4 regions of the Cupriavidus sp. GW823-FHT07B10 genome follow, and region 3 is predicted to be linked to each of the others. Evidence: predicted binding sites of a transcription regulator. Region 3 holds the regulator's gene; each other region holds the start of a gene.
The links. The regulator sigma-54, encoded in region 3, starts transcription at its own class of promoters, with help from an activator protein. The targets are predictions, from matches to a motif close to TGGCANGNAANCTGCTTT.

Region 1 (7,324 bases), on a different contig from region 3:
GCCGAGCAGTCGCTGACGCGGCAGAACAACTCGCCACGCGGCACGCTGTCGGTGGACACCACCGCGGGGCTGGCGCAGCTGGTGCTGGTGCCCCACCTGCACGAATTCTTCCAGGCCTACCCGGACCTGAAGCTGGACCTGACCATCAACGGCAAGCCGATCGACCTGCTGCAGGAAGGCGTGGACGTGGTGCTGCGCGTGGGCACGCCGGTCGAGGAATCCATGGTGGCCCGCCGCATCGGCCATGTACAACTGGCGTTCTACGCCTCGCCGATCTACCTGAACCGCTTCGGCACCCCGCACGACCTGGCCGAACTGGCCCAGCACAAGGCGGTCAATTTCCTGTCCAACCGCACCGGCCGTGAGATGCCGTGGCCCATGGCGCGCGGCATGGAGCGCAGCGAGGTGCTGCTGCCGTCGGCCATTTCCACCAACGATGCCGATGTCTACATGGGCTGCGCCCTGGAAGGCCACGGCGTGGCACGGGTCTCGCGCGCCATGGCCGAGCCCTATGTGGCCAGCGGCCGGCTGGTGGAGGTCATGACCGACTGGCAGACCGAAGAACTGCCGATCTCGGCGATGTATCCGCAGAACCGGCACCTGTCGGCCAAGGTGCGGGTGTTCGTCAACTGGGCAGCGGACCTGTTCTCGCGCCACCCGCACTTTGGTGCGGCACAGCAGCGGCTGGCAGCCGCAGCCTGATGGCGTGATTGGCTAGTGTCCTGTTCCGTATCTACGGAACAGGACACTAGTGCACTCAGTCTAGTGCGGCATGTAGGACAAAACCGGAAATCGGCCTGGCGCCGGCCAGCCTATACTGTTTCTTCCGAAATCATGACAAGAAGAGGAGTCCGATGAAACAAGTGCTTACCCCCCTGGCGGCCTGCGTCGCCGCGACCATTGCACTGGCCGGCTGCGCCGGCTCCGGCATGAGCTCCTCGTCTGCGGCCAGCGCGTCCGGCACCAGCGCCAGCAGCAGCGCCACCGGCAGCGCCAGGGCGGCGGCCACGCTCCAGCCCAAGAGCGGCAGCAATACCGGCGGCACCGTGACCTTCCAGCAGCAGCCCGGCGGCGTGATGATGACTGCGGCGATCACCGGCCTGCCGCCCAACTCCGTGCACGGCTTCCACGTCCATGAGAAGGGCGACTGCTCCGCGCCTGACGCGATGAGCGCGGGCGGCCACTTCAACCCGACCGGCAAGCCCCACGGCCAGATGACCATGCCTGACCACCATGCCGGCGACATGAACAACGTCACCGCGGACGCCAGCGGCAACGTTCGCGTCAGCATGCTGCTGCCGGACCTGACCGTTGGCACGGGCGCCAACGGGGTGATCGGCCGCGCGGTGGTGGTACACAAGGATCCGGACGACTACAAGACGCAGCCGACCGGTAATGCGGGCGGGCGGGTTGCTTGCGGGGTTGTCGCGGCTTCGTAAGTCGTAGGCTCACTACCGGCGCGTCCAGCGACTGCGGGTGGACTCCCTCTCCCGCTTGCGGGAGAGGATGGGGAGAGGGCCGGAGTATCAACGATGTAGGGGCACTGCCCTCTCCCCTGCCCCTCTCCCGCAAGCGGGAGAGGGGCGCAGACCGTCGGCATGGAAATTCTTCCGTGCCTCAATACCCCTTGAAATTCGCATTCACCCGCTGCCGCAGGTAGTCCCCCGCGCTGATCGGCGGATACTTGCCACCCGGCCCTTCGATCATCGCACCTCGGTTGGCCTGGCAGAAGAACGCCATGCTGTAGCGCGGGCCCATGTATTCATCCGGCGCGGGATTGCGCACGCGGTGGAAGTTCGACGGCAGCCGGTCGTCGCTCCAGCGCATCAGCATGTCGCCAATATTGCAGGTGATGACTTCCTCGTCCGGCTCGATCGGGGTCCATGCCTGCGCCTCCATCTCCTTGCCGGGGCAGACCTGCAGCCCGCCCTGGCCGGGGCGCTGGAACAGCAGCGTCAGGCAATCGAAATCCGTATGCGCGCCGGCGCGCCAGAGCTCCAGCTTGTCGCGCAGTTCGGGCGGGATCGCGTAGTAGTGCAGCAGCCGCAGCGTGCTCTGGTAGTCCGGCGCCCGCGGATCGTGCGCCTGCGTGAAGAAGTCGCTGGCAAAGCCGAGCTTGCCGGCGAAGCATGACAGCACCTTCATGCCCACCTCCCAGCATTGCGCCTCGAAGGCAAGCATGGTGGCGCGAAAGCCTTCCAGTTCGTCATCGCCGGGCCACAGCCCGGCCATGTGCGGGCGCGTGATCTGGTAGGACTCCTTCTGGTCCGGGGTGCCGGTCGAGGGGCGCACCTGCGCGCGGCTTTCCCAGCCGGCGTTGTTGGCCTTCTGCAGCGGGTATTGCGCCTTGACGGCGTCAGGCAGCGCGAAGAAGCGCTCGGTCATGGCAAAGGCTTCGCGCACGCTGGCCAGGTCGATGCCGTGGTTGGCGATCTGGAAGAAGCCGACGTCGACCGATGCCTGCCACAGTTCGTTGGCGATCTGCGCCTTGCGCCGCGCGTAGTCGGACAGGTCGATGCGGCGGATCTCGCGCTGGCGGGTTTCCGAACCGAACGCGCCCATGCGCGATTCGCGGTGGAGTTCGGCCAGGGCGTAGGCGGTGTCTGGTTGACTCATGGTGTTCCTTGTGCAAAGCGGGTCAGGGATTGGCCCCTCGCCGGCACAGGCAGACCACCATGGCAACGCACGCCGGGACAACGCGCTCCTGAGGTCGCCTGTGCCAGCCTGCGCGATGGCGAGAGGCACGGACTTCAAGAGCAATTCCCGGCCATCCGGCGTGCGTCTGCGACGCGCCGCGCGGATGGTGAACGCTTCTACTCTTGCCCGAGGTTATGCAGGTTCCGGGCCAGGGGTTTTTGCACCGGGATCGCAGCGATTGCGCCGGGGCTTGCGCCGTGATGGCGCATGCCGGGCAACGGCTTGGTGCATGGCGCCGCGCAGCGCCCGGCACGGATCCTGCTGAAACCGCAGCGGAGTAGAAGCGTTCAGCGGCACGCCGCCCGGAAATTGCTCCCGATGATGTGCACGGTCCCCGCGCATGCCCTGGCCGCATGCCGGCGCGGCGTGGTGCCGGCGTCCCGGGAGGCCACGCTCTCCTTCCGCACCCGCGCCACCGGCCCGCGCACGCATCGTCCAGTGACATTCGTTCCGGAGAAAGACATGCGTCGCCGTTCCTTCCTGCGCGCCACTGGCGCCACCGCCCTGCTTGCCGCCGCCCCGTTCGCGGTGCCCCATGTCCGCGCGGCGGGCTCGCTGCAGAAGTTCAAGTTCAATCTCGGCTGGAAGGTGGAAGCCTCGGGCGCGGGGTTCCTGCTGGCGCACCAGCGCGGCTACTACAAGGACGCCGGGCTGGACGTCACCATCGATACCGGCAACGGCTCGGCCTCGGCCATCAGCCTGGTCGCGGGCGGCGCCTATGACTGCGCCTCGGCCGACCTCGCGGCAATGATCGAATTCAACACCACCAATCCGTCCGCCGCGCTCAAGGCGGTGGCCATCCAGTATGACCTGAATCCGAACGCGATCCTGGTGCGCAAGGGCAGCGGCATCGTCAGGCCAGCGGACCTGGCCGGCAAGTCCATCCTGGGCCAGCCGTTCAATGCCTCGCGCAAGCTGTTCCCGGTCTTCGCCAGGGCACAGGGTTTCGACCCCGGCGGCGTGAAGTGGGAGAGCGTCACGCCCGATATCGGCGACACGCGCTTCGTCAAGGGCGACTTCGATGCCGCCGCCTACTTCTTCTTCACCGGCCTGGTGAACCTGAAGGCGCGCGGCATGGGGCCAGAGAAGATCACCGTGTTCCGCTTCTCGGACTACGGCATGAAGTCCTACGGCAACGGGCTGGTGGCCAACCGCAAGAGCATGACATCCGATCCGGAGGTGATGAAGGCCTTCGTCAAGGCCTCTACCCGCGGCTGGCTCGACGCCATTGCCGATCCCGCCGCGGGCGGTGCCGCGGTCAAGGCGCGCGAGCCGCTGGCCGACCAGGCGCTGGAGACTGAGCGCCTGCGCCTGATCGTCGACGGCACCATGAAGACGCCCGACACCCGGCGCGACGGCTGGGGCGCGGCCACGCCGGCACGGCTGCAGGCAACGCTGGATGAAACCGTCGGCGCCTTCGGCATCAAGGCGCCGCTGAAGGTGGCGGACATCTGGACTGACCAGTTCCTGCCAGCGCCATCGGACCGCCGCCTCAAGGCGTAAGGAGAGCACGCCCGTCTCTATATCGTCCCTGGCCTGAGCGATGCGCCGGAGCCCCGTGGCGCGCCACCACTTCCCGCTCCCGGTGCGTAATTAAGCCCGCGGCCCGCGCGGCATGGCAACATGGCGGCATTGCCGTAACGATCGGACCCCGCGAGGGGCCCGACAGGACCCGCCATGCCATCGCCGACAGACGCCGCGTTCGCCCCCCACCGCCGCCTGCGTGCCAATTCGCTGCTGCTGTGCTGTGCGGCCCTGCTCGGCGGCTGCGCCTTGCCGCCGCTGGATCCCCGCACCGAATCCTTTGCGCTGACGCCCGCCGAATCCCAGGCCACGCCGCTGGGCCAGGCGGTGGCCGGCGAAGTGGCGCGCCATCCGGGCCTGAGCGGCATCCATCCGCTCGAGAATGCCTACGCTGCCTTTGCCGCGCGCGTGCATCTGGCGCGCACCGCGCAGCGCACGCTCGACGTCCAGTACTACATCTGGCGCGACGACCTGACCGGCACCCTGCTGCTGGAAACGTTGCATGAAGCCGCCGACCGCGGCGTGCGCGTGCGCCTGCTGCTTGACGACAACGGCATCGCCGGCATGGACGAATGGCTGGCGGCCATGGACGCGCATCCGCAGGTCGAGGTGCGGATATTCAACCCGTTCGTGATCCGCCACCCCAAGGCGCTCAATTTCCTGACTGATTTCCGGCGCCTGAACCGGCGCATGCACAACAAGTCCTTCACCGCCGACGGCGTCGCCACCATCATCGGCGGGCGCAATGTCGGCGACGAATACTTCGGCGCCGCCGATGGCGTGCTGTTTGCCGACCTCGACGTGATCGCCATCGGGCCCGCGGCCGGCGACGTGGCGCACGATTTCGACCGCTACTGGTCCAGTGCGTCGGCCTACCCGGTGGACCGGCTGGTGCCGCCGGTCAGCGTCGAACGGCTGCAGGCGCTGGTCAGCAATGCCCGCGCAGTCGAGCAGAACCCCGCTGCCGCCGCCTACCTGGCCGCGGTGCGCGACCTGCCTGACGTGCAGCGGATGCTGGACGGCACGCTGCGCTTCCAGTGGGCAAGAACGCGCATGGTCAGCGACAACCCGGCCAAGGCGCTCGGCGAGGCATCGCGCGACACCCTGGTGGCGCACCAGCTGCGTGAAATCCTGGGCGACCCGCAGCGCGAGCTTGACCTGGTCTCGCCCTACTTCGTGCCATCGACGGGCGGCACGTCCTATTTTGCCGACATGGCCAGGCGCGGCGTGGCGGTGCGCGTGCTGACCAATGCGCTGGAAGCCACCGACGTGGCCGCCGTGCATTCGGGCTATGCCAAGCGGCGCAAGGCACTGCTGGAAGCTGGCGTGGACCTGTATGAGCTGCGCCGCTCGGCCGCGCCCGGCAAGAAGGAAGAGCGCGCCGGCCCCTTTGGCAGCTCGGGCTCCAGCCTGCACGCCAAGACCTTTGCCGTCGACGGCACCCGGGTCTTCGTGGGCTCGTTCAATTTCGACCCGCGCTCGGCCACGATCAACACCGAACTGGGCTTCGTCATCGACAGCCCGGATCTGGCCGGCCGGATCGAATCCACCTTCGCCAGCGTGGTGCCGCGCGCGGCCTACCAGGTCAAGCTCGATGAAACCGGCAAGCTGTACTGGCTGGAACGGCGCGACGACGAAGTCATCCGCCACGACACCGAGCCGAACACCAGCTGGTGGCGCCGGCTTGGCATCTGGTTCCTGTCGATCCTGCCGATCGAGTCGATGCTGTAGAACGGGTTCCCGGGAGCACCGCCCCTCAGATCTGGTCGAGCAGGCTGCGCACCACATCGGCCAGCCGGCCGGCGCGCTGGCGCCCCTTGGTGTCCAGCGCCATGCCGCTGCCGCCGGCCAGCGCCTTCAGGCCAAACAAGGCATCGCCCACGTCGCGCCAGGCCGGGTAATCGGCGTGGATTTTTTCCAGCGCGGCGGCACCGGCGGCCACCTGCGCGGGTGCGGGGGTGCGGCCGGCGGCCAGGTCTTCCAGTGCCGTGGCCGCGTCCAGCAAGCCTTTGCGGTTCATCTCTGTCTCCCCCTGGTCTCTATTGTCATGGCCGCCGCATGCGGGCAGCCATGACACTGTAGCAGGCTTGCCGGGAGGGGCAACCGGGCGCCGGCAACGCAGGCCTGGCGGCGCCGGCTCAGTTGCGCCCGATATCCTGCAGGATGCGGGTCATCAGGTAAAGGCGCGGCACGATCGAGTCCAGTTCGATGTACTCGTCGCGGGCGTGATAGCCGAAGCCGGCCAGCCCGAAGCTTTCCACCACCGCGGGCTTGCCCGAGCGCGCGGCATAGCTGGCGTCAGTGGCGCCGCCGGTGCCTTCGGCCAGGGCCAGCGTGCGGCCGTCCAGCTCGGCGTAGATCTCCTGCGCGCGCTTGGCCAGCGCGCGGCCGCGCGCGTCGGCCACGAACGGCGGGCGGCCCTCTTCCATCGTCACCGTGGTCTGCGTCTCCGGCACCAGCTGGCCGGACTTGACCTTGTCCTGCAGCGCCACCTTCAGCTTCTCGGCGGCGCCGGCCGCGGTGGTGCGCACATCGCCGTAGGCGACAGCGCTTTCCGGGATCTGGTTGCGCACCGTGCCGGCCTGCGCCTGGGTCCAGTTCAGCTGCGAGCCCGGCACCAGGCTGGCGGTGTCGCGCGTCTGCTGCAGCTGGTGGGCGAGTTCGATCAGCGCATTGCGGCCGCGCTCCGGCGCGGCGCCGGCGTGGGATGCTCGGCCCTTGACCTGCATCGTGGCGGTGGCGGTGCCGGAAGCGCCCAGCAGCAGCGACTCGGCCTTGACCACGTCCTTGGCCGCGGTCGGCTCGCACGACAGCACCACGTCGTGCTGCGCGGCCAGCGCGGCGATGGCTTCGCCGGAGCCGACCGAGCCGACCTCCTCGTCCGGGTTGAACAGCACCGTGATCTGCGCATAGTCGCGCCAGCCCTGGTTCTTCAGGATCTCCAGCGAGTGCAGTATCACGGCGATGCCGCCCTTGTCGTCGGCAATGCCCGGCCCGTACAGCCGGTTGCCTTCCTCGCGGATGGGCTGCGTGGCGAGGGTGTTGTCCGGATACACCGTGTCCATGTGGGCAATCAGCATGATGCGGCGCTTGCCGGTACCGG
Region 2 (7,324 bases), on a different contig from region 3:
CGTCCACCATCCTTCACACGCAGCCAGATGCCCAGGATGGTGGGCGTCAGGGCGCGCGTCTCGACAACTTCGGCGCGATAGTCGGCCAGCGGCAGGCCCAGCGCATCGGCGTCTTCCTCGATGTCGGCCTCGATCACCAGGTCCGACTGCGCGGTCGCGCAGCAGGCCAGGCACTGGCCGTTGTCGCGCTCGAAATCCATCAGCGCGAAGCTGGAGGCCTCGCCCTGCTCGACCTCGCCGTCCACCACCTGCACCTTGCAGGTGGCGCACAGCCCGTGGCAGCAGGCATGGGGCAGCCACACGCCGTTGCGCAGGCAGGCGTCCAGCACGGTCTGCCCGGGAGCGATGGGGATGGTCTGCCCGATCGGTTCAATGGTCAGCGAATACATCTTGGTCTCCTTCCGGTGGTGCGTTCGACCATGCGCCTCAGCTGCGGCTGCCGCCGATGCCGTCCAGCCCCGGCGTGCGGAAGCGGATCACGTCCTTGTGGCCCAGGCCGTTCTCTTCCAGCGAGCGGTCCAGGTCGGGCTGCCAGGGCTGGCCGCCGCGCAGCCACTGCACCTGGCCCCAGTCGATGCGGGCAAAGTCGGGGTGGTAGCCGTAGACGCCGGGCAGCACCTTGTCGACCACGTCGCGCAGCGGCATCGACGGCGGGAACGGGAAGCAATGCGGCGCGCAGAACAGCAGGTGGCCGTCCCAGCCGATATAGAGCAGCCGGTTGCCGTGGAACACGGCCTCGCGGTCGGCCGCCTCGAAGGCGTAGTCGCCGATGGATACGACGGGCATGGTTGTCTCCTTGTCTTGTGATGGGGGCCGCTTCAGGCGGCGTCCGCGGCAGGCCAGATGCCCTTCCACGCGTTCCAGTTGCGCTGGTCCTGCGAGCCCTCGAAGTCCAGGTTGTCAGCGCCCGGGTTCAGCCGGTACCACTTGAGCACGTCCTCCAGCGTGGCGCCGCCGCAGTTGCCCTGGTAGATCTGGTGCACCGGCAGCCAGGCCTGCGCGTACTTGGCGGGCTCGTCGTCGAAGATGTCCTTGCAGCCGTCCGAGCAGAAATGGAACTTCATGCCGTGGTACCTGCTTTCGCGGTAGCAGGTCTGGGTCGGGTCGTCCGGCTCCGAGAACACCATCGGGATCTGGCAGGTCTGGCACAGCATCGGCAGCGTGGTGTTGTAGAAGCGGTCGCCGGCCTGCTGGCGCTCCTGCCAGTGGTCCAGGCGCGGCTTGTAGTAGCGCTCGAAGGTCTGGGGGTACTTCTCGGCCAGCCATGCCATCTCGTCGGCCTTGGGCACCCAGGTGTGGAAGCCGGCGGCGCCCGCGTAGTTGTAGAAGGTGGCCCAGGCCTCGTGCGTGATGCGGTCCTTGGTCCTGGTGGCCACTTCGTGGTACTTGGGCATGCACAGGCCGTAGCGCTCCAGGTCCTTGAACAGGGCCCCGCCCGCCTGCTCGAAGTACATCTCCCAGGCCTCGGCCCACGACATCACGCGCTTGGGCAGCATGTAGTCCATCATCATGCCGACCAGCGTGAGCAGTCGGAAGCCGCGCCAGAACCACTTGTCCAGCCACTTCTGCAGGATCGGGATATTGCCGGGGTCCTGCTCGCACAGGAACTTGACCACTTCCAGGCCCAGCGTCATGTGGCGCGACTCGTCGGACTGCGCGGAGAAGCCGAAGGTCACCGTGGCCATGTCGCCGTTGTAGGCGGCGCCGGACATGAACGGCATGAACAGCAGGTTGGTCAGCACATACTCGAACGAGAACGAGATCGCGGTGATGAACTCGAACGGCCCCGCGCTCATCGCGTCCTCGAAGTAGGACTTGGGCACCGACAGGTACCAGACCCGGTCGTGCATGTGGCGCCATTCGCCAAAGCCGTGGAAGTACTTGTTGTAGACCGACAGCGTGTGCAGCTGGGTCTGGGCGTGGCGCAGCTCGTCGACCGACTGCATCTGCGCCGCCACGCGCGCGCCGGCGCCGCGGAAATGCCGGCCCAGGTGCGCGTAGCCGCGGTGGGCGGCGTATTCCAGCGGCGTCACGCCGGTCAGGAACAGCCGCAGCGCGTTCAGGTAGCGCGGGTCGGATACGTTCAGGTGGCCGTTGTTCTGCACGAACGAGTCGATGATCGCGTACAGCTTGCGCTCCTTCTCCGACTGGTATTTCCAGTAGGCATCCATGGTCATGCGGAACGGGTCTTCCCATTTGTCCCAGTCGTGGATGCGAATGCCCTCGTACTTGTCGAACGGGAAGACCTTGTCCATCGGCTCGTAGGTCGTTTCCCAGGCCAGGTCCCGCGTCATCGAGGCGTACTTCTCGCGCAGGTTGAGCTTCTTGCGTGCGTCCATGATGTCTCCGTGATGTTCTGTGTGCCGCTGCCCGGTCAGGCGTTCCAGCGCAGCGTGAAGGCGTCTTCGTCTTCGTCGATGTTTCCGCACAGCGAGATCAGGTTAAGGTGGATCTCCTGCAGGTCCCAGTCGCGGCCGAGCTTGCCGGCCACCAGTTCGCGCACGATGGTCAGGTGGCCGGGGGCGTCGATCTTGACCATGGCGGGAAACTGCGACACCACCGCATGCGGGTTGGCCTCGGTGATGGCGTCGATGATGGGTCGGGTGTCGTCGTTGTTCTGCAGGGCGATATAGACGTTGGCAGCGGTGGCTGACATGGCGTGTCTCCGTGGGGTACGTCGTGGGCGGATCAGGCAGCCAGGCCGAGCCTGCCCAGGCGGACTTCGAACTGCTCGCGGCACAGCGCCACCATCTGCGCGCCGTCTTCGCCGGTGAGCACATCGGCCACCGGCACCAGCGCCTGCGCCACCTCGGCGCAGGCGGCGCGCGCCCAGCCCGACAGCAGCGCGCGGTTGGCGTCGGACTCGGCCGCTGCGGCCTGGATCACGGCATCGACCCAGCGTGCGTGCTCGTCGCGCCAGTCGTTCATGAATTCGGTCAGCACCGCCAGCCCGGTGCCGCAGGCGCGCGCGATCACCGCGTCGGCATGCTGGTAGACCAGCGGGTAGAGCAGTCCGTCGAGCACCAGGTTCTGTGCGACGAAGGTCTCGAACCAGTCCCCGGTGACAAAGGTGTGCTCGACAAAGCGGCGCAGCGGCTGCCACGCGGCGCTCTCCAGCCAGGCCACCCTGGCCCGCTCCAGCGCCACGCCGGTATTGCCGTCCAGCAGCATGCCGATGCGCGACAGGTATTGGGCGATACCCAGGCGGTCCATCGCGCAATAGGTGCAGGCCTGCGTGATGGCCGTGCCCCAGCCATAGTCGGCGCAGTAGAAGTTGTTCATGTTGGCGCCCCACTCCACATGGCGCAGCGGCAGCAGGCCAACGGCCAGGCGTTCCTGCCATTCGGCCGGCAGCGCCTGCAGCAGCCCGCGCTTCTCGACGAAGGCAAAGCTCTTTTCGGTTGCATCCTGCTGGCGCCCACGCGCGGTCACGTAGGCGCCGTAGTAGAACTGGCGCGGGTCCTTCAGCGCGTACCAGTCCTGCATCACGATCGCCGTGCGGCGCTTGTCATACAGCTCGAAGCCTGGGTCCCAGGTGGGGCGGTAGTGGAAGTTCACCTCAGACTGCACGTCGTAGGTCGCCTCCTGGTAGCGCGACGCCGGCTTGTCGCCGAAGCGGCGCGCGACATGGCCGTAGGTCTGGCGCAGCGGCTGGATCTGCTGGGTCTTGATATCGACTTGCATCGCTTGGTCTCCTGTATCCCTTCTCTCTTTGTGATGCGGTGGCTGCGGCGTCAGTCGTCGGCTTGCGGCTGCGGCGCGGTTTCCAGCGGGGGCAGGAAGCGCACGCGGTTGACGCAGCAGAAGGCTTCGAACATCGGTTCCGGCATGATCAGTTCGACGTTGAGCTCCGGGTCGGCCACGCTGAAGGCGAACTGCACAAACCCTTCGGGGGTGCGGCCCTCGACCCGCACATAGCGCGGCGTGGCTTCGAACAGGGGAACCGACGGGGTGTTCATGGCGCGCTCCGTTGCGTTGGCTGGACGCAGGCCTTACTGCGAAGACCGTGCCAGCAAGCGCGAAGCGTTGTGGGACAAGGGTTACGGGGAATTGGCGATGGCGAGCGTGCGCGTTAACCCGGAAAGGTCCGCGCGAAACGCATCGATGAATTGATGAAGCTGCGCACAGGTCTTGATCAAATGATCAAAAGCCGCGCCGGGCGGGCGTTTGCGGGCAGCGAGCAGATGCGGATGGGATTGCCCTGCGGCGCAGCAGCGTGCGTGGGCAACCTGGGTGAGAAGACTTGATCTGGCAGGGAAAAATCGCTGGCGCGGTGCAGCATCGGGCAACTTCGGGCCGATGCGCGGCCCGGAGGGGCTGCATCAAATGATCAAGTGGGGAAGAAGCTGGAATTCGAGGCGCTTGGAAGACGCGATCGATGTTGATGACCACCGGCGCGCTCCCTCTCCCGCAAGCGGGAGAGGGGAGCAAACCCTCGGCACTTGAGGCGAGGAAACGGCGTCAGTTACCGTTGCCGTGCCCGTTACCGGCACGCGTACCGCGCATCTTCCACCGATACGCCAGCTGCGGCCGCGTAATGCCGAGCAACCGCGCCGCCTGGCTCATGTTGCCGTCGGCGCGCTGCATGGCCGCCTCCATCAGCACGGTCTCGACGTCGCCCAGCGCCAGCTGCTGCTCTGACATCTGGTCCAGCAGCGCATGGACCGCGGCTTCGCGCAGGTCTGGCAAGGTGCCGCCCGCGCCCAGCCGCGGCGCGGTATCCACCACCGGTGCCACGGTGCCCGGCAGGAACAGGTGGTCGGCCGTGATCTGGCCGCCCTGGCTGGCCAGGATCACGCCGCGCTCGATCACGTTCTCCAGTTCGCGCACATTGCCGGGCCAGTCATAGTGGCGCAGCTCGGCCAGCGCGCGGTCGGTGATGCCGACGATGCGCTTGCCGTGGCGCGCGCCGTAGCGGGCCACGAAGCGCTCGGCCAGCGGCCGGATGTCGTCCAGGCGCTCGCGCAGCGGCGGGATCGTGACCGGGTAGACGTTGAGGCGGTAGTACAGGTCCTTGCGGAAGGTGCCCTGCTTCACGGCTTCGGCCAGGTCGACATTGGTGGCGGCCACCAGCCGCACATCCACCTTGCGCGTGCCGGTGCCGCCCACGCGCTCGACCTCGCCTTCCTGCAGCACGCGCAGCAGCTTGGACTGGGCCGAGGCGGACAGCTCGCCCAGTTCGTCCAGGAACAGCGTGCCGCCATGCGCACGCTCGAAGCGCCCGGGGCGCGACTGGCTGGCGCCGGTGAAGGCGCCCTTTTCCACGCCGAACAGCTCGGACTCGATCAGCTCATCGGGAATCGCCGCGCAGTTCACGGCAATGAAGGGCTTGTCGGCGCGCCCGCTCACGCTGTGCAGCGCCTGCGCGAACCGCTCCTTGCCCACGCCGGTCTCGCCCAGCAGCAGCACCGTCACGTTGCTGGCCGCGGCCCGCTGCAGCAGGCCCCAGGCGGCACGGAAGCCGGGCGAGGTGCCGACCAGGTCGGCCGGCGTGGCCGGGGTGCCCTGCAGCGCGCGCAGGTGCTCTACCTCGCTCTGCAAGGCGATGATGGTTTCGATCACGGGATCGGGCTGGTACAGCGCCAGCGCCTGCGCGCCGTCTTCCCAGGCTTCCACCGGCTTGCCGATGATGCGGCAGTGCGGATGGCCGCAGGCGATGCACTCGACCTCGCGGTACAGGATGGTGCGCCCCATCAGCGCCGAGGTGTAGCCGGTGGCGTAGCCGATCTGCATCCAGCAGGCAGGCTCGTCGACGATGCCGAACAGCTGGCGGTGGACGTCGCCCTCGAAAGAGTCTTCCCACAGGAATTCGCCATCGTAGATGCCGGCGGCGATGTCGATGTCGACCTTGACCGGCGTGACCCGCACCACCCCCTCGATGGTATGCAGGCAGGGCCCGATCTCCAGCTGGCCGAAGTCGCTGTGGCCGGCGCGCAGCTTGCGCGCGACCTCCGCATCGCGCATGCCCGAATGGAAGCCCATGCGCATGAACAGGCCGCGCGCGCGCTCCATGCCCAGGGTGTCCACCAGTTCCTTGCGCAGCGCGCCCAGGGCGGCGGTATGGATCAGGATCATGCGCTGCTCATCCAGCCAGATCGCACCCTCTTCCATGGCGAAGCGCAGGCGGCGGGCAAGATCGGCCAGGCCATCGCGCATGGTGGCCGAGAACTTGTCGGTTGAACTGCTCATTGTCTCCCCTCAGTGCCGGCGGGTGATCCGCTCGAGTGTGCCTTTCGGCTGGCATCTTACGCACATTATGTGCCAGGGAGACGGGGGCAGGGTAATGACATTCCCCCGGAGCATTTCCGGGGGGTCTCCCTATGAACCGCGTTGGTCCGGGCCGCTCAATCCGCCCGGATACCCCGCTGGCGGATCAGCACACCCCACTTGTCGGTTTCCTTCGCCAGGTGCTCGCGCAGCACCGCCGGCGAACTGCCGATCGGCTCGGCGCCGATCAGCGCCAGCCGCTTCTGCACCGCAGGCTTGCGCAGCGCCTCGAGCATGGCGCGGTTGAGCGCGTCGATGACCGGCTGCGGCGTCTTCGCCGGCACGAAGGCGGCGAACCACGGCGACAGCTCATAGCCCGGCAGGCCGGCCTCCGCCACCGTCGGCACGTTGGGCAGCGCGCTGGAGCGCTTGCTGGTGGTGACCGCGATCGCCGTCAGCTTGCCCGATTCGATATGCGGCCTGGCCGAGGTGATGCTGTCGAACATGTAGTCGACCTGGCCGCCCAGCAGGTCCGTCATGGCCGGGCCGCTGCCCTTGTAGGGGATATGCAGCATGTCGACGCCGGCCATCGAGGTGAACAGCTCGCCTGCCAGGTGGATCGAGGTGCCATTGCCCGCGGAGGCATAGGTGTACTTGCCCGGCGCCGCCTTGGCGTGCGCCACCACGTCCTTGACGGTGCTTTCCTGGCGCCGCGCCTTGCTGGCCACCAGCACGTTGGGCACCACCGCCAGCAGCGACACCGGCGCGAAGTCCTTGACCGGGTCGTAGCTCAGCCGGCCGTACAGCGCCGGGTTCACGGCCATGCCGTTGGCAACGATGATCATCGTGTAGCCGTCGGCGGGCGCGCGCGCCACCAGTTCGGCGCCGATATTGCCGCCGGCGCCCGGCCGGTTCTCGACCACGATGGCCTGGCCCAGCGTGCGCGACATGTCTTCGCCCAGCGTGCGCGCGATATTGTCCATGGCACCGCCCGCGGGGAACGGCACGATCCAGCGGATCGGATGGTCGGGATAGGCCGCGTGCGCGGCCGGCGCTGCGAACGACAGGCCGGCAGCCAGTGCCAGCGCCCCTGCGCGGCTGGTGCTTGCCAGCCGCT
Region 3 (7,324 bases):
ATCTTCCGGCGCACCGCGGTCTCACCGAAGATGGTCTTGATGTCGAGCAGGCCCAGACCGCGTACTTCAAGCAGGTTCTGCAGCAGCGGCGGGCAGCGGCCTTCAATGAAATCCGGCCCCAGGCGCACGAAGTCCACGGCATCATCGGCCACCAGCCCGTGGCCGCGCGAGATCAGTTCCAGGCCCAGTTCGCTCTTGCCCAGGCCCGATTCGCCCATGATCAGCACGCCCATGCCCAGGATGTCGAGGAATACCCCGTGCATGGTCACGCGCGGCGCGGAGATACGCGACAGGTACAGGCGCAGGTGGTCGATCACCGCGGCCGACGACACCGGCGTGGTGAACAGCGGCGTGGACGAGCGCGTGCAGCGCAGTTCCAGGTCGGGCGGCGGCTCCATGCCGTCGGCGATCACCAGGAAGGGCGGCTCCAGCAGGATCAGCTCGCCCATCTGGCGCTTGCGGGTCTCGTCGTCCAACCGCTGGTAATAAGTGATCTCGGGCTTGCCGAGCACCTGGATGCGGTTGGGGTGGATCAGGTTCAGGTGGCCCACCAGGTCGGCGGCGGAGGTGGCTTCGCGGGCGAACTCCACATCGAAGGCGCGATCCGCACCTTCCAGGCCGGCCACCCACGAGAGTTTGATGTCGGCTGCGTTGTCGTCGAAGATGGACTGGGAGGTGACGCCGGTGAGTTCCATGCGGTATGACTGGTGGGGCGGTTTGCGAAGCGCCTTGGCGCCTGCCCGGTCTGGTGCCGGCCCGCTTGAGGGATCAGGGGATCAGGGATGCCATGCGATCAGCAACTGATGGACGGCATCGGGCGTGGGCAGCGTGGCCAGCCCTTCACGCATGTCGCGGTCGGAAAGCAGTTGCGCGATTTCGGACAGGATTTCCAGGTGCTGCTGCGTAGCCTGTTCGGGCACCAGCAGGAAGATCAGCAGCGATACCGGCTTGCCATCGGGCGATTCGAACGGAATTGGTTCGGCCAGGCGCATGAACGCGGCCAGCGGCTGCTTCAGGCCCTTGATGCGGCCGTGCGGGATTGCCACGCCGGCGCCCAGGCCGGTGGATCCAAGCGACTCGCGCGCGAACAGGTTGTCCGTCACGATGGCGCGCGCCACACCATGGTTGTTCTCGAAGAGGAGCCCGGCCTGCTCGAACACACGCTTCTTGCTGGTGACGCTGACGTCGAGGGTGATGTTGCCGGGTGGCAGCAATTTGGCCAAACGATTCATGGGCGATGCGCAGGATTTCAGTTAGCGGGCGGACCGTTCCGCCGGGCAGTGGGCTGGCTCCGGCCTGCCGTTGGCCTGGCCGGAGGCGTCCGGCCCATTATAGAGCAGCGACTACTCCCGCATTGTGCAGCGCAACGGGGCAAGCCGGTGCAGAAAGATACATGGTGATGCAATGGTGCCTCCGCGGCGGGGAGCCGGTGCACCGGTGCGGGGCACGGCCAGGATTCCCTCTCTTTGTATGGCGCAGCATACACCTTGGCGCAGCGCTTGCGAACACCCTTGCTCATTCGGGTGAAAAGCATCGGCTCCGGCGCCACAGCCGGGCCGCGCCGCCAGTGCGGGCGCGGCATGCCGGCGGCAACCGGGAACGCGAGGGCGCAAAAAAGCCGCGCTTCTTGGCGCGGCTTGCCTGTTCAATCCTGATTCAGCAGCCCGCTGCGGGGCTGCCGGGCACGGTCATTGCTGCATTTGCGCTGCGGCCATCTGGTACTTGACCGCTTCGCGGTCGTGGCCTTGCACGCGATCCTTGTAGCGGATCACCTGACGGTCCAGCTTGTCGACGAGTGCGTCGATCGCTGCATACAGGTCTTCGTGATGCGCTTCGACAAAGATGTCCTTGCCCTTGAGATGTAGATTGATTTCCGCGTACTGACGCCGGTCCTTTTCCTTATGGTTGTCGACAGAGAGCAGCACACTAACGCCAATGACTTGATCGAAATGCCTGACGATTCGCTCCAGCTTCGTTTCCACGTACTCACGCAGAGGGGGCGTGATGTCCAGGTGGTGTCCACTGATCTTGAAGTTCATAGCGCTTCTCCTTCTGAAAGAGCCTCACCAGGCAGGCGGTGGGCTCGGCTACAAAGACTTGCGGAGATTGACTGCGGGGATCTTCAGGGCTTCGCGATACTTGGCAACGGTGCGGCGTGCGACAACGAAGCCTTGTTCGCCCAGCAGTTCGGCAATGCGACTGTCGGAAAGGGGATTCCTCGGGTCTTCGGCTCCTATCAGTTGCTTGATCAAGGCGCGGATGGCCGTTGACGAAGCCGCGCCACCGGTTTCGGTGGACACGTGGCTGCCGAAGAAGTACTTCAGTTCGAAAGTACCCATCGGCGTTGCCATATATTTATTGGTCGTCACCCGGGAGATGGTTGACTCGTGTAAACCCAGTGTATCGGCAATCTCCCGCAAAACCAAGGGGCGCATGGCGATTTCGCCGTGGCTGAAAAAGTTCTTTTGACGCTCGACAATGGCCTGCGAGACACGCAGGATTGTGTCGAACCTCTGCTGGATGTTCTTGATCAGCCAGCGCGCCTCCTGCAGCTTCTGCTGCAGCCCGGCGGTGCCGGACTCACCCTTTGCGCCACGCAGGATTTGCGCATACATGTCATTGATGCGCAGCCTCGGCATCACATCCGGATTGAGCTGCGCGATCCAGCCGCCGCCACCCTTGCGCACGAACACGTCCGGCACCACGAAGTCCGCCTCCGGGCGGCTGTATGCATGGCCGGGGTAGGGCGCCAGCGAGCGGATCAGTTCGTGTGCGGACTTCAGCGCCGCTTCATCCACCTGCAGCGCCTTCTTCAGCCGCGTGTAGTCGCGTACTGCGAGCAACTCCAGGTGGTTGGTCACGATGTTCAGGGCCAGTTCGCGCTGCGGGTGCGTCAGGCGCCGCAACTGCAGGGCCAGGCACTCGGCGGCGTTGCGCGCGCCCACGCCGGGCGGGTCGAAGCTCTGCAGCAGCGTGAGGATGGCGTGGACCTCCTCGATCTCGAACTCGAGTTCTTCCGGCAACTCCGTGCAGATCTCCTCAAGCGATGCGCTCAGGTAGCCATCGTCGTCGAGCGATTCGATCAGGAAGATGGCCAGGCCCTTGTCGCGCGCCGAGATCTTCAGCGGCGTGAGCTGTTCCATCAGGTACTCGCGCAGCGTTGGCTCGGCTTCGCGCAGCTGCATCGGCGTTTTTTCGTCCTCGTCGCCCTGGGGGCGGCGGGCAAAGTCGTCCAGGCTCCAGTCGCTGCTGCCATAGTCGTCGCCGTTGCCGCTGTCGCCATAGCTGTCGTCGTCAGCCGCGCCGTCGGCGCGGGCCTCGCCATTGCCCTGCGGCTCTGCCGGCGCGGGCGCCGGTGCGCTCTGCAGGTTGACCGAGCCGTCGGCCGCCACGCGCAGCGGGCTTTCGATCCAGTCGTTCTCGCGTTCGAGCAGAGGGTTTTCCGTCAGTGCCTGTTCGACCTCTTGCTGCAGTTCCAGCGTGGAAAGCTGCAGCAGCCGGATCGACTGCTGCAGTTGCGGGGTCAGGGCCAGATGCTGGGAAAGGCGGAGCTGTAGCGACGGTTTCATGCGACCTATTCTATGCGCATCTTTCCGTTGTTGGAACGGAAATTGCTATCGCTTATGCGGTCTGATCGCTGCTGGCTGTGGCAGGCCCACGTGCGCCCGCGAATAGGCCTGCCGCTCCATGGCAGGCCGCTGCATCACATGCGGAAGTTCTCGCCCAGGTAGACGCGCCGCACTGCGTCATTGGCGATGATTTCCTCGGGCTGGCCCGCGGCCAGCACCGTGCCTTCGCTGATGATGTAGGCGTGGTCGCAGATGCCGAGCGTCTCGCGCACGTTGTGGTCGGTGATCAGCACGCCGATATTGCGTGCCTTGAGGAAGCTGACGATGCGCTGGATCTCGCCCACGGCGATCGGGTCCACGCCGGCGAAGGGTTCGTCCAGCAGGATGAAGCGCGGCGACGACGCCAGCGCGCGCGCGATTTCCACGCGGCGGCGCTCGCCGCCCGACAGCGACAGCGCCGGGTTGTTGCGCAGGTGCGCGATCTGCAGGTCGTCGAGCAGCGAATCCAGGCGGCGCTCGATCTCGGCCTTGGGCAGGGGCTTGCCGTTGCTCACCTGCAGCTCCAGCACCGCGCGGATGTTCTCTTCGACGTTGAGCTTGCGGAATACCGAGGCTTCCTGCGGCAGGTACGACAGCCCCATGCGCGCGCGCTCGTGGATCGGCAGGCCGCTGATGTGGTCGCCGTCGAGCACGATATCCCCTTCGTCCAGCGCCACCAGGCCCACGATCATGTAGAAGGAGGTGGTCTTGCCCGCGCCGTTGGGCCCGAGCAGGCCGACCACCTCGCCGCTCTTCACGTCGAGCGAGACGTCCTTGACCACCGTGCGCGAGCCATAGCGTTTCTTCAGGTGGCGCACGACCAGCGTGCTGCCGCCGGCAAGGACGGTGGAGGCTTCGACGGAAGGCTTGTCGGCGATGGTTGCGGTATCGGTCATTGGCACAGTCTGGCGTTCAGGCGTTTCTGGCGCCGGCCGCATGCGATGCACGCAGCCGGCGCCAGGCGTCAGGGTTTGTTGGCAGGCGCGGGCGCCGGCTTCAGGTCCAGCGGCGAGCCGCCGCTGCCCGTGGCGCCGGCCTTCTGGTCCTGGCGCGGCGACAGCACCGCGCGCACGCGGCCGGACGGATTGGCGGCCGCGGCATCGCCGCTACCGCCGCCGGCAGCCGTGTAGAACTCCTTGCGGCTGTCGTAGGTCAGCACCGCGCCGCGGATCTCGTCGACCTGCTTGGCGCCCTGCAGGCGCGCCATGCGGGCATTGCCGATCAGCTTGGAGTACTCCTGCTTGCCGTCGTACTCGATGCGGTCGCCCCAGCCGTCGATGTATTCGTCGACGCCTTCGCGCTTCTGCCGGATGTAGGCCTGCTTGCCCGGCTTGGCGGTGGCCACCGCGAACTGGTAGCCCTCGGGATCGGTGCGCAGTTCGGCGGCGTCGGACTTCAGGATCATGGTGCCCTTGGTCAGCACCACATTGCCGGTCAGCGTATAGATCTGCTTGACGTCGTCATAGCTGGCGTTGTCCGCCTCCAGCACCATCGGCTTGTCGCGGTCCGCGCGCTCGGCCAGGGCGGGCTGGGCCAGCAGGCCGAAGGCCATGGCCAGGGCGAGCAGGGCCGGGGCGGTGCGTCGACGGGACGATGTCGTCAGGGAAGCAGTCATGTTGGCAGGGTTGCTTGAGGGCGTCTGGGTACGTTGGTGCGGGTTGGTGCGGCCCCCGGGCCGGGGCTCAGGACCCCGGCGCGCGGCCAGGGGTCGGCCCGGTGATGATGGTGCCGCGTACATTGCCGAGCAATTGTACTTCGCGCGTGACGTTGTTGAAGATCAGGCCGTTGGCGGTCATCACCGACGGGCCGCGCGTCAGCTTGACCGGCTTGTCGGTCTTGACGATGTCGTCATTGACCAGCAGCTGGAAATAACTGGATGCGGCGGTCAGCTGCGGGTCCTTGGACACGTCCACGCCCTGCTGGCGCATGACGAAGCCGTTGCCGTACAGGTCGATCACCGAACCCTCGGCGTTCATGCGGCCCATATCGGCGCGGGCGGTGACCGGCGGGCGGTCCGGCTCATACGCGCGCATGGCGGGCCGGGTCACCTCGTAGGTCTGGTCATCCTCGAAATGGACCATGCGCTCGCCGGTAAAGCGGATTTTGGTGCTGCCGTCCGGCGCCAGCTCAGTGGCCGAGAAGCGGTCCATGAAGTAGTCGGGCTCATGCTTCTTGGCGCTTTGCGCGGCCGGGTCTTCCTTGGGGGAGTTGATCTGGACCAGCCAGAACGTGCTGCCCGCCACGAAGGCCATCAGCAGCAGCGGCAGCAGCCGCATGACGATGCCGCTGAGGGAGGCGAGGAGTGCCTGCATGGTGTCCTTGGCGTTGTGCCGGTTGTGCCGGGCCCGCGCCCGCTCAGATGACCTTGGCGCGGGTCAGGTCGTGGATATGCAGCGCGCCGGTCAGGCGGCCGTCGTCATCCACCACCAGCAGCTGGTTGATGCGGTTGGCCTCCATCACCTGCACCGCTTCGACGGCGAGCTGGTTCTCGTTGACCACGTGCGGGTTGCGGTGCATGACGTCGCCGATGGGAACGGTCTTCCAGTCGCGCGGGGTTTCCAGAAGGCGGCGCAGGTCGCCGTCGGTGAAGACGCCGATGGCGTGTCCGTCCGGGTCCACCACGGCGGTCATGGCCATGCCCTTGCGGGTGATTTCCATCAGCGCCTGGGCCAGCGGGGTGTTTTCACGCACCTCGGGCACGGCGTTGCCGGTGCGCATCACGTCGCGCACATGGGTCAGCAGCTTGCGCCCGAGCGCGCCGCCGGGGTGCGAGCGCGCGAAGTCTTCCTCGCCAAAGCCGCGCGCATCGAGAACCGCCACTGCCAGCGCATCGCCCAGCGCCAGCGCCGCGGTGGTGCTGGCCGTCGGCGCCAGGTTCAGCGGGCAGGCTTCTTTCTCGACCGCCGCGTCCAGGTGGACGTCGGCCAGCTTGGCCAGGTTGGAGTCGGGGTTGCCGGTGACCGAGATCAGCCGCGCGCCGATGCGCTTGACGATCGGGATGATCGACAGCAGCTCGCCGGTCTCGCCCGAATTGGAGAAGGCGATCAGCACGTCGTCGCGCGTGACCATGCCCAGGTCGCCGTGGCTGGCTTCGGCCGGGTGCACGAAGAACGCCGGCGTGCCGGTAGAGGCCAGCGTGGCCGCGACCTTGCGCCCGATATGGCCGGACTTGCCGATGCCCGAGACGACCACGCGCCCGGTGCATTGCAGGATCAGCAGCACGGCACGGGCAAAGTCGCCGTTCAGGCGTCCGGAAAGTGCGGAAACCGCATCGGCTTCGGTCTGGAGAGTGTCGCGGGCGAGCCTGAGTGCTCGATCCGCATCGAAATTGGCTATCATGGCGACGAAGTATACCAACGAATGCGATGGCGCCTGGCCCGACCCATGGCGCACGTCGTGCTTGCCGTGCTCGCCGTATTTTGCCGGCAGGGTGCCCGTGCCGGGTCGGACGTGCGCCTGGCCGGTCACCCAGACCGCCTGATGCATTCTCCGCTGGAACTGACCCTGGTGCTGCTGGCCGCCGCCGTCTTCGGCGTGGTCGCATTCCGCATGCTGCAGCTGCCGCCGATGCTCGGCTACCTGGCCGTCGGCATCCTGATCGGCCCCCATGCGCTGGGGCTGGCCAGCGACACCGCGCAGACCAAGTACCTGGCCGAATTCGGCGTGGTCTTCCTGATGTTCTCGATCGGGCTGGAGTTCAACCTGACCAAGCTGCG
Region 4 (7,324 bases), on a different contig from region 3:
CCTTGCGCCCCAGGCTGGTCGGCAGCGTGCGGTAGATCCAGTATTCGACCTCGCGGTCAAAGCGCAGCCGCCGCTCGTTGTCCTTGCCGGTCGGCTCGGTGCCGTGGATGGCGTAGTCGCGCAGCACCTCTTGGTCCCACACCGCGAAGTTGGGCTTGGCGCGGAAGTGTTCCCAGACCGCCTCGGCGTCCGGCCAGTGGGTGCGCCGGTTTTTGGTCACCGCCGCCGGGCCGGGCTTTTCGTCCATGCCGAACATCTGGGCGGTCTTCAGCAGCGACGCACGCCAGCCGGCAATGATCGGCGAATCCAGCATCACCACGCCGCGCACGCGCTCCGGGCGCCGCAGCGCCGCCATCAGCGACAGGAAGCCGCCCAGCGAATGGCCCACCAGCCACACCGGCTCGTGGTACTGGCGGTCAATCTCGCCGAGCAGCTCCTCCACCAGGTGCGGCCAGCCGCGCGTCACCGGGAATTCAGGCTTGTGCCCGTAGCGGTCCACGGCGCGGAATTCGAAGTCGCCGTCCAGTTCGCCGAACAGCTTGCGGTAGGTGGTCACCGGGAAGCCGTTGGCATGGGAAAAATGAATGATCTCGCGCATCGCTTGTTTCCTCGCCCGGCCTCAGTCCTGGGTACGCGACGGATTGCGCTTGGCGCGCACCGGCTGGCCCCAGCGGTCGGCCTCGCCGGGACGCGCCAGCGAGAATTCCGCGGGCGCGCCGGGATCCCACTCGGGATTGTGGATCTCGCCGAAGACCTGGCGCAGGCGCTGCCCCCAGGTGTCGCGGATCATGCGGAAATAGGCGTTGCGCTCGTCGATGTTGACGAAGCGCGTCACGCACAGCGTATCGGCCTCATAGACCAGCAGGTCCAGCGGCAGGCCGACCGAGATATTCGACTTGAGCGTCGAATCCATCGAGATCAGCGCGCATTTGGCCCCCTCGGCCAGCGGCAGCGACGGGTGCACCACGCGGTCGATGATGGGCTTGCCGTACTTGGCCTCGCCGATCTGGAAGTAGCAGTTCTCGGGCGTGGCCTCGACAAAATTGCCGGCCGCGTAGATGTTGAACAGCCGCACGCGTTCACCGCGCACCTGGCCGCCGAAGATCAGGCTGACATTGAATTCGATGCCGGCATCGCGCAGCGCATGCGCATCGCGCTTGTGCACCTGGCGCACCGCCTCGCCGACGATGGAAGCGGCCTCGAACATGTCGCGCGCGGTCCACAGCGAGCGCTTCTCGTCATGGTTCTCGGCCAGGATCTGGCGCACCGACTGGCTGATCGCCAGGTTGCCGGCGGTCATCAGCACCATCACGCGGTCGCCGGGCTCTTCGAACACCGTCATCTTGCGCGACGTGGAGATGGCATCTACCCCCGCATTGGTGCGGGAATCGGACAGGAATACCAGGCCGGCATCCAGCCGCATGGCTACACAGTAAGTCATGGTCTTGTTTTGGTGTGCTTTGCGGCGGCCGGAAGTGGCCAGCCGATGGCCTGCATACCCGGGATTCTAGCGCCCGTACTGCGGCACCGCGCCCTGTCTGGAATCAGGCACCTAATCAGGTAAAAAGCGGCGTGATGCTCACATCAACTTCGAGCGTCTCGCCGGAACCCCCTTCCAGGATGCCCCTGACTGGTGCAGCCGACGCATAATCGCGCCCCACCGCGAGGCGTATATGACGCTCGTCGGTCAGGCAGCCGTGGGTGATGTCGACGCTGCACCACACCTCGCGCGCCGGGTCCAGGCATACGTCGGCCCAGGCATGGCTGGCCATCTCGATCGCGGCCGGATCGTAGAAGTATCCGCTCACATAGCGTGCCGGGATACCGAGCGCCCGGCACGCCGCCACCATCACCTGCGCCTGGTCCTGGCACACGCCGCTGCCCAGGCTGAAGGCCTCGGCCGCCGAGGTGCCGACGTCAGTGGTGTTGGGCTTGTAGCGCACCCGCTCCGCAATCCCCTGGGCCAACGCCAGCAGCGCCGGAATCTCGTGCCCGGCCGCCAGGAACGGCGCGGCAAACGCCTGCATCTCCGGCGGAGCCGAGGTCAGTGGCGTGCTGCCGAGGAAGTACAGCGGCGACACCCGGGACTCGCCGGGGGGCGGAGCGTCGCAGAACGCATGGTGGCCGTCCCGGTCGAGGTCGCCATGCGGCGGCAGCACTTCCACCTCGCCGCTGGCTTCGATCGAGATGGTGCCGGTCGGTCCGGCCACCGTGAAGTTGTGCACGATATTGCCGAATCCGTCGCGCGCCGCCGACGGATTGCCAGGCGCGACCAGTTGCCAGCGGTGCACCGTCTGCAGCGGGCCCGAACGCGGCTCGAGCCGCACTTCGTGCACGCTGCGGCGCACCGGCTCGGCGTAGCGGTAAACAGTATGGTGGTGGATCTTGTATTTCACGGTATCAGGGCGCGGCGGCGGCACATGGAGGCTGCCGGCGGCCCATTTCAGGCAGCCAGCAGCGGCACGAGGAAGTCCCGGCTGATGCCATTGCCGAGATCGCCGATGCGCTCCAGGAAGCTGGTCAGGTACGCGTGCAGGCCGACCGCGAAAATATCGTCGATGCGCGCGTACTTCAGGTCGGCGTGGAGTTTACCAGCCTGGCGCTCGGTTTCCGCCGATTGCTGGTTGCGCACCGTATGCAGGATGGCCACCACCTCGTCCATGCTCGACACCAGCGAGCGCGGCATGTCGGGCCGCAGGATCAGCAGCTCGGCCACGCGCTGCGGCGTAATGACCGCGCGATAGACCTTGCGGTAGACCTCGAAGCCCGAGACCGAGCGCAGCACCGCGGCCCAGTGATAGAAATCGTTCTGGTCGCGGTTGGCATCGCTCTCGTCGCTGCCCGATGCCTGGAACTTGACGTCGAGGATCCGCGCGGTGTTGTCGGCGCGCTCCAGGAACGTGCCCAGCCGCATGAAGTGGAAGGCATCGTCCTTGAGCATGGTGCCGAACTGGACCCCGCGCGCCAGGTGCGAGCGGAACTTGACCCATTCGAAGAACGCCGACGGGTCCTCCTTCAGCACGCCGTCGGCGATCAGGCGCTGCACCTCCAGCCAGGTGGTGTTGACGGTCTCCCAGACCTCGGTGGTCAGCGAGCCGCGCACCGCGCGCGCATTCTCGCGCGCCGCGCGCAGGCAGCTCATGATGGACGAGGCGTTGGTCATGTCGCGCACCATGAAGTCGATCACATCGTCGCGCGACAGCAGTCCGTACTTGTGGTCGAAGACATCGGTCAGCTCCGAGATATCGAGCATGGCCCACCAGCCCTGCTCGGCCACCTCGGCCGATTGCGGCAGGAGCGAGGTCTGGTAGTTGACGTCGAGCATGCGCGCGGTGTTCTCCGCGCGCTCGGTATAGCGGGCCATCCAGAACAGGTGGTCGGCGGTGCGGCTCAGCATGTGGGCTCTCCTGGCGTGGCGGCGGTCGCCATGGCGGTCGTTGCGGCGGTCATCATGTGGTTCGCGTTCATCGTTCCAGCACCCAGGTGTCCTTGGTGCCGCCCCCTTGCGAGGAATTCACCACCAGCGAGCCCTCGCGCAGCGCCACGCGGGTCAGCCCGCCAGGCACCATGCGCACCTCCTTGCCCGACAGCACGAACGGGCGCAGGTCGATATGGCGCGGCGCGATGCCCGACTCCACATAGGTCGGGCAGGTCGACAGCGCCAGCGTCGGCTGCGCGATGTACTGCTCCGGGCGCGCCTTCACCACTTCGCGGAAGGCATCGATCTCGGCCCGCGTGGCGGCCGGGCCGACCAGCATGCCGTAGCCGCCGGCGCCGTGGGTCTCCTTGACCACCAGTTCTTCCATATGGTCCAGCACGTACTGCAGGTCGTCCGGGCGCCGGCACATATAGGTCGGCACGTTGCTGAGGATGGCCTCTTCGCCCAGGTAGAAGCGGATCATGTCGGGCACGTACGGATAGATCGACTTGTCGTCGGCCACGCCCGTGCCGATGGCGTTGCAGATGGTCACGTTGCCGGCGCGGTAGACCGACAGCAAGCCGGCCGCGCCCAGCGAGGAATCGTGGCGGAACACCAGCGGGTCGAGGAAGTCGTCGTCGACGCGGCGGTAGATCACGTCGACGCGCTGCGGGCCCTGCGTGGTGCGCATGAACAGGTGGTCGTCCTCGACGAAGAGATCGCTGCCTTCGACCAGTTCCACGCCCATCTGCTGCGCCAGGAAGGCATGCTCGAAGTAGGCCGAGTTGTACATGCCCGGCGTCAGCACCACCACGGTGGGATCGGCAATGGCCTGCGGCGACACCCCGCGCAGCATGTCGAGCAACAGGTCAGGATAGTGGGCCACCGGCGCCACGCGGTTGCGCGCGAACAGGTCCGGGAACAACCGCATCATCATCTTGCGGTTTTCCAGCATGTACGACACGCCCGAGGGCACGCGCAGGTTGTCTTCCAGCACGTAGAACTCGCCCTCGCCGGCGCGCACCACGTCGATGCCGGCCACGTGCGCATAGATGTCGTGCGGCACGTTGACGCCGAGCATCTCGGGCCGGTACTGGGCGTTGTTGTAGATCTGGTCGGGCGGGATCACGCCGGCGCGGATGATGTCCTGGCCGTGGTAGATATCGTGGACAAAGCGGTTGAGCGCGGCCACGCGCTGGCGCAGCCCTTTTTCCAGCAGCGCCCATTCGTTCGCCGGGAAGATGCGTGGGATCACGTCGAACGGAATGGTGCGTTCGGTGCCGCTGTTGGCTTCATCCTTGTCGCCGTAGACGGCAAAGGTAATGCCCACGCGCCGGAAGATCAGGTCGGCCTCGGCGCGCTTGTTGCCCATCGTGCCTTCAGACTGCCGCGCCAGCCAGTCAGCGAAATGCCGGTAATGCGGGCGCACCGCGCCTTCAGGCAACGCCTGCCCCGCCTGGATAACCCATTGCGCCCCGTCCGTGCGCCAGTCCAGCATCTCGTCGAAATACCGCCCCGCCATGATGGCCGTTCCTCCATGTCGCGGGCTTCCGGTGCTACCGCTTCACTGCGACTTCGTGGTCGCTACCGGCTGCCCTGGTTTTGCCCTGGCTTTCCCGTCCCCAGCCCGCCGCGCCTGCCCGTTCGGGACGCTCACGGCGATACTGTCGAGTCACTGGCCCTTTCAGCATACCCGTACCGGCGAAACCCGCAAGCTGGCGGGTGCCGGCCGGCACGGAAAGTGAACTAGCAAGATGTCTGCCAGCGCACGCAAAAACGGCCGCCAGCCAGGCTGGCGGCCGCTTGCGGGCTGCACGGGAACGGGGCGGCCGGAACGGTCGGCGAGGTCAGCAGGTCAGCGCGCCGCGCCGGCGCCCTGCGGCACCGTGGCCTGCAGGATGGTGGCGACCAGCGCCTCGGGCGACTGGCGGATGTCGAGCACCAGCGCGTCGCTGGGCTCTTCCAGCGTATCGAACTGGCTTTGCAGCAGGTCGGGGTTGAAGAAGTGTTCCGTGCGCGCGGACAGGCGCGTGCCGATCAGCGATGCATCGCCCTTCATGAAGACGAAGGTCACGCCGCCGTCGGGCGGGGTCAGCCGGTCGCGGTAGGCCTGGCGCAGTGCCGAGCAGGTGAACACATGGGTGCGGCCTTCGGCCCGGGCCGCGTCGATGGCGGCGCGCATGGCCGCCAGCCATGGCCAGCGGTCTTCGTCGGTCAGCGGGACGCCAGCGTGCATCTTGGCCTTGTTGGCGTCGCTGTGGAATGCATCGGCGTCATGGAAGCCGCAGCCCAGTCGCTGCGCCAGCAACTGGCCGACCGTGGTCTTGCCGCTGCCGGAAACGCCCATCAGGATATAGATCATGTCTGCTCCGTCGGTCTTGGTATCGGATGGTGTCGCCATCCTTGTCTGTCCTTGTCGGTCCAGCTGGACGTCCTTGCGGCGGCGCAAAGACGTCCGGGGGGCGCTGCCGCCCCGCAGGGAACTTCAGGGGAAAATCGGCCTCAGGCCTGGCTATTGTGCGACGGTTTGCGCCGCTGCGGTACGTTGGCGCCCGCCTGCGCCGGCCCCAACATCCGCCTCGGACAGGTCAAGTGCGCTGCCGCCCTCTTCCGCGATGCGCGCGTGGCGCCGGAACAGGCCGAACAGGCCGCGCCCCAGGCTGAATTGCGCGAAATCGTCGTCCGGCGCCGCGGCCAGCTCGCGCGCCGCGAATTCACGTTCGTCGCCCAGCCACTGCAGCGTGCCGGCAACGGCATCGACACGGATGCGGTCGCCGTCGCGCACGCGCGCGAGCGCGCCGCCGGCCAGCGCCTCGGGGCCAACGTGGATCACCGCCGGCACCTTGCCCGACGCGCCGGACATGCGGCCGTCGGTCACCAGCGCCACCTTGTGGCCGGCGTCCTGCAGCGCGCCCAGCACCGGGGTCAGGCGGTGCAGCTCGGGCATGCCGTTGGCGTTCGGCCCCTGGAAACGCACCACCGCGACCAGGTCGCCGGTCAGCTCGCCCGCATCGAAGGCCGCCTGCAGCGCCTCCTGCGCATCGAACACCCGCACCGGGGCTTCGACCACGCGGTGCTCCGGCGCCACCGCCGAGACCTTGATCACGCCGCGGCCCAGGTTGCCCTGCATCAGCCGCAACCCGCCCTCGGCCGAGAAAGGCTCCGCGACCGTCGCCAGCACCTGCGCGTCGCCGCTGTGCGCCGCGCCGTCGCGCCAGCGCAGCAAGCCGTCGGCCATCACCGGCTCCTGCGCATAGCGGGCCAGCCCGGGGCCGGCCACGGTCTGCACGTCCTCATGCAGCAGGCCGGCCTGCAGCAGTTCACGGATGACGAAACCGGCGCCGCCCGCGGCATGGAAGTGGTTCACATCGGCCGAGCCATTCGGGTAGACGCGCGCCAGCAGCGGCGTGATGCGCGACAGCAGGTCGAAATCGTTCCAGTCGATGACGATGCCCGCGGCGCGCGCCATCGCCACCAGGTGGATGGTGTGGTTGGTGGAGCCGCCGGTCGCCAGCAGGCCGACCATGGCGTTGGCAATGGCGCGCTCGTCGACGATGCGCGCCAGCGGCAGGTATTCGTCGCCGCGCGCGCGCAGGGCGATCGCGCGTTGCGCGGCCGCCGCGGTCAGCGCATCGCGCAGGCCGCTGTCCGGGTGCACGAAGGCCGCGCCCGGCAGGTGCAGGCCCATGATTTCCATCAGGAACTGGTTGCTGTTGGCGGTGCCGTAGAAGGTGCAGGTGCCGGCGCCGTGGTAGGCCTGGCATTCGGCTTCGAGCAGCGCATCGCGCCCGACCTGGCCGGTGGCGTAGAGCTGGCGCACGCGCGCCTTCTCCTTGTTGGGCAGCCCGCTGGCCATCGGGCCCGCCGGCACGAACACCATCGGCAGGTGGCCGAACTGCAGCGCGC

Region 1: AC1Q6V_RS13510 (isopenicillin N synthase family dioxygenase) is a predicted target of sigma-54. The motif match lies at 2,831-2,848, and genes of this name have one in related genera.
Region 2: AC1Q6V_RS18115 (phenol hydroxylase subunit) is a predicted target of sigma-54. The motif match lies at 3,995-4,012, and genes of this name have one in related genera.
Region 4: AC1Q6V_RS15720 (circularly permuted type 2 ATP-grasp protein) is a predicted target of sigma-54. The motif match lies at 5,165-5,182, and genes of this name have one in related genera.

The regions. Positions count from the first base shown of each region.
Region 1 covers NZ_JBXAGS010000005.1:246,878-254,201, forward strand. Annotated here, with positions in the region: gene AC1Q6V_RS13500 (LysR family transcriptional regulator) at 1-702, shown strand, start outside; gene AC1Q6V_RS13505 (superoxide dismutase family protein) at 855-1,439, shown strand; gene AC1Q6V_RS13510 (isopenicillin N synthase family dioxygenase) at 1,618-2,616, opposite strand; gene AC1Q6V_RS13515 (ABC transporter substrate-binding protein) at 3,160-4,200, shown strand; gene AC1Q6V_RS13520 (phospholipase D family protein) at 4,375-5,952, shown strand; gene AC1Q6V_RS13525 (hypothetical protein) at 5,978-6,241, opposite strand; gene AC1Q6V_RS13530 (M20/M25/M40 family metallo-hydrolase) at 6,360-7,324, opposite strand, start outside.
Region 2 covers NZ_JBXAGS010000008.1:37,116-44,439, reverse strand. Annotated here, with positions in the region: gene AC1Q6V_RS18140 (NADH:ubiquinone reductase (Na(+)-transporting) subunit F) at 1-389, opposite strand, end outside; gene AC1Q6V_RS18135 (phenol hydroxylase subunit P4) at 427-786, opposite strand; gene AC1Q6V_RS18130 (aromatic/alkene/methane monooxygenase hydroxylase/oxygenase subunit alpha) at 819-2,339, opposite strand; gene AC1Q6V_RS18125 (MmoB/DmpM family protein) at 2,375-2,656, opposite strand; gene AC1Q6V_RS18120 (aromatic/alkene monooxygenase hydroxylase subunit beta) at 2,689-3,684, opposite strand; gene AC1Q6V_RS18115 (phenol hydroxylase subunit) at 3,735-3,959, opposite strand; gene poxR (phenol degradation transcriptional regulator PoxR) at 4,462-6,189, opposite strand; gene AC1Q6V_RS18105 (tripartite tricarboxylate transporter substrate binding protein) at 6,345-7,324, opposite strand, start outside.
Region 3 covers NZ_JBXAGS010000001.1:374,195-381,518, forward strand. Annotated here, with positions in the region: gene hprK (HPr(Ser) kinase/phosphatase) at 1-695, opposite strand, end outside; gene ptsN (PTS IIA-like nitrogen regulatory protein PtsN) at 777-1,232, opposite strand; gene hpf (ribosome hibernation-promoting factor, HPF/YfiA family) at 1,689-2,039, opposite strand; gene AC1Q6V_RS01890 (RNA polymerase factor sigma-54) at 2,088-3,569, opposite strand; gene lptB (LPS export ABC transporter ATP-binding protein) at 3,704-4,504, opposite strand; gene lptA (lipopolysaccharide transport periplasmic protein LptA) at 4,573-5,223, opposite strand; gene lptC (LPS export ABC transporter periplasmic protein LptC) at 5,291-5,920, opposite strand; gene AC1Q6V_RS01910 (KpsF/GutQ family sugar-phosphate isomerase) at 5,964-6,947, opposite strand; gene AC1Q6V_RS01915 (monovalent cation:proton antiporter family protein) at 7,089-7,324, shown strand, end outside.
Region 4 covers NZ_JBXAGS010000006.1:253,497-260,820, forward strand. Annotated here, with positions in the region: gene AC1Q6V_RS15700 (alpha/beta fold hydrolase) at 1-598, opposite strand, end outside; gene AC1Q6V_RS15705 (proteasome-type protease) at 620-1,441, opposite strand; gene AC1Q6V_RS15710 (transglutaminase family protein) at 1,557-2,396, opposite strand; gene AC1Q6V_RS15715 (alpha-E domain-containing protein) at 2,444-3,397, opposite strand; gene AC1Q6V_RS15720 (circularly permuted type 2 ATP-grasp protein) at 3,465-4,940, opposite strand; gene AC1Q6V_RS15725 (gluconokinase) at 5,274-5,780, opposite strand; gene edd (phosphogluconate dehydratase) at 5,931-7,324, opposite strand, start outside.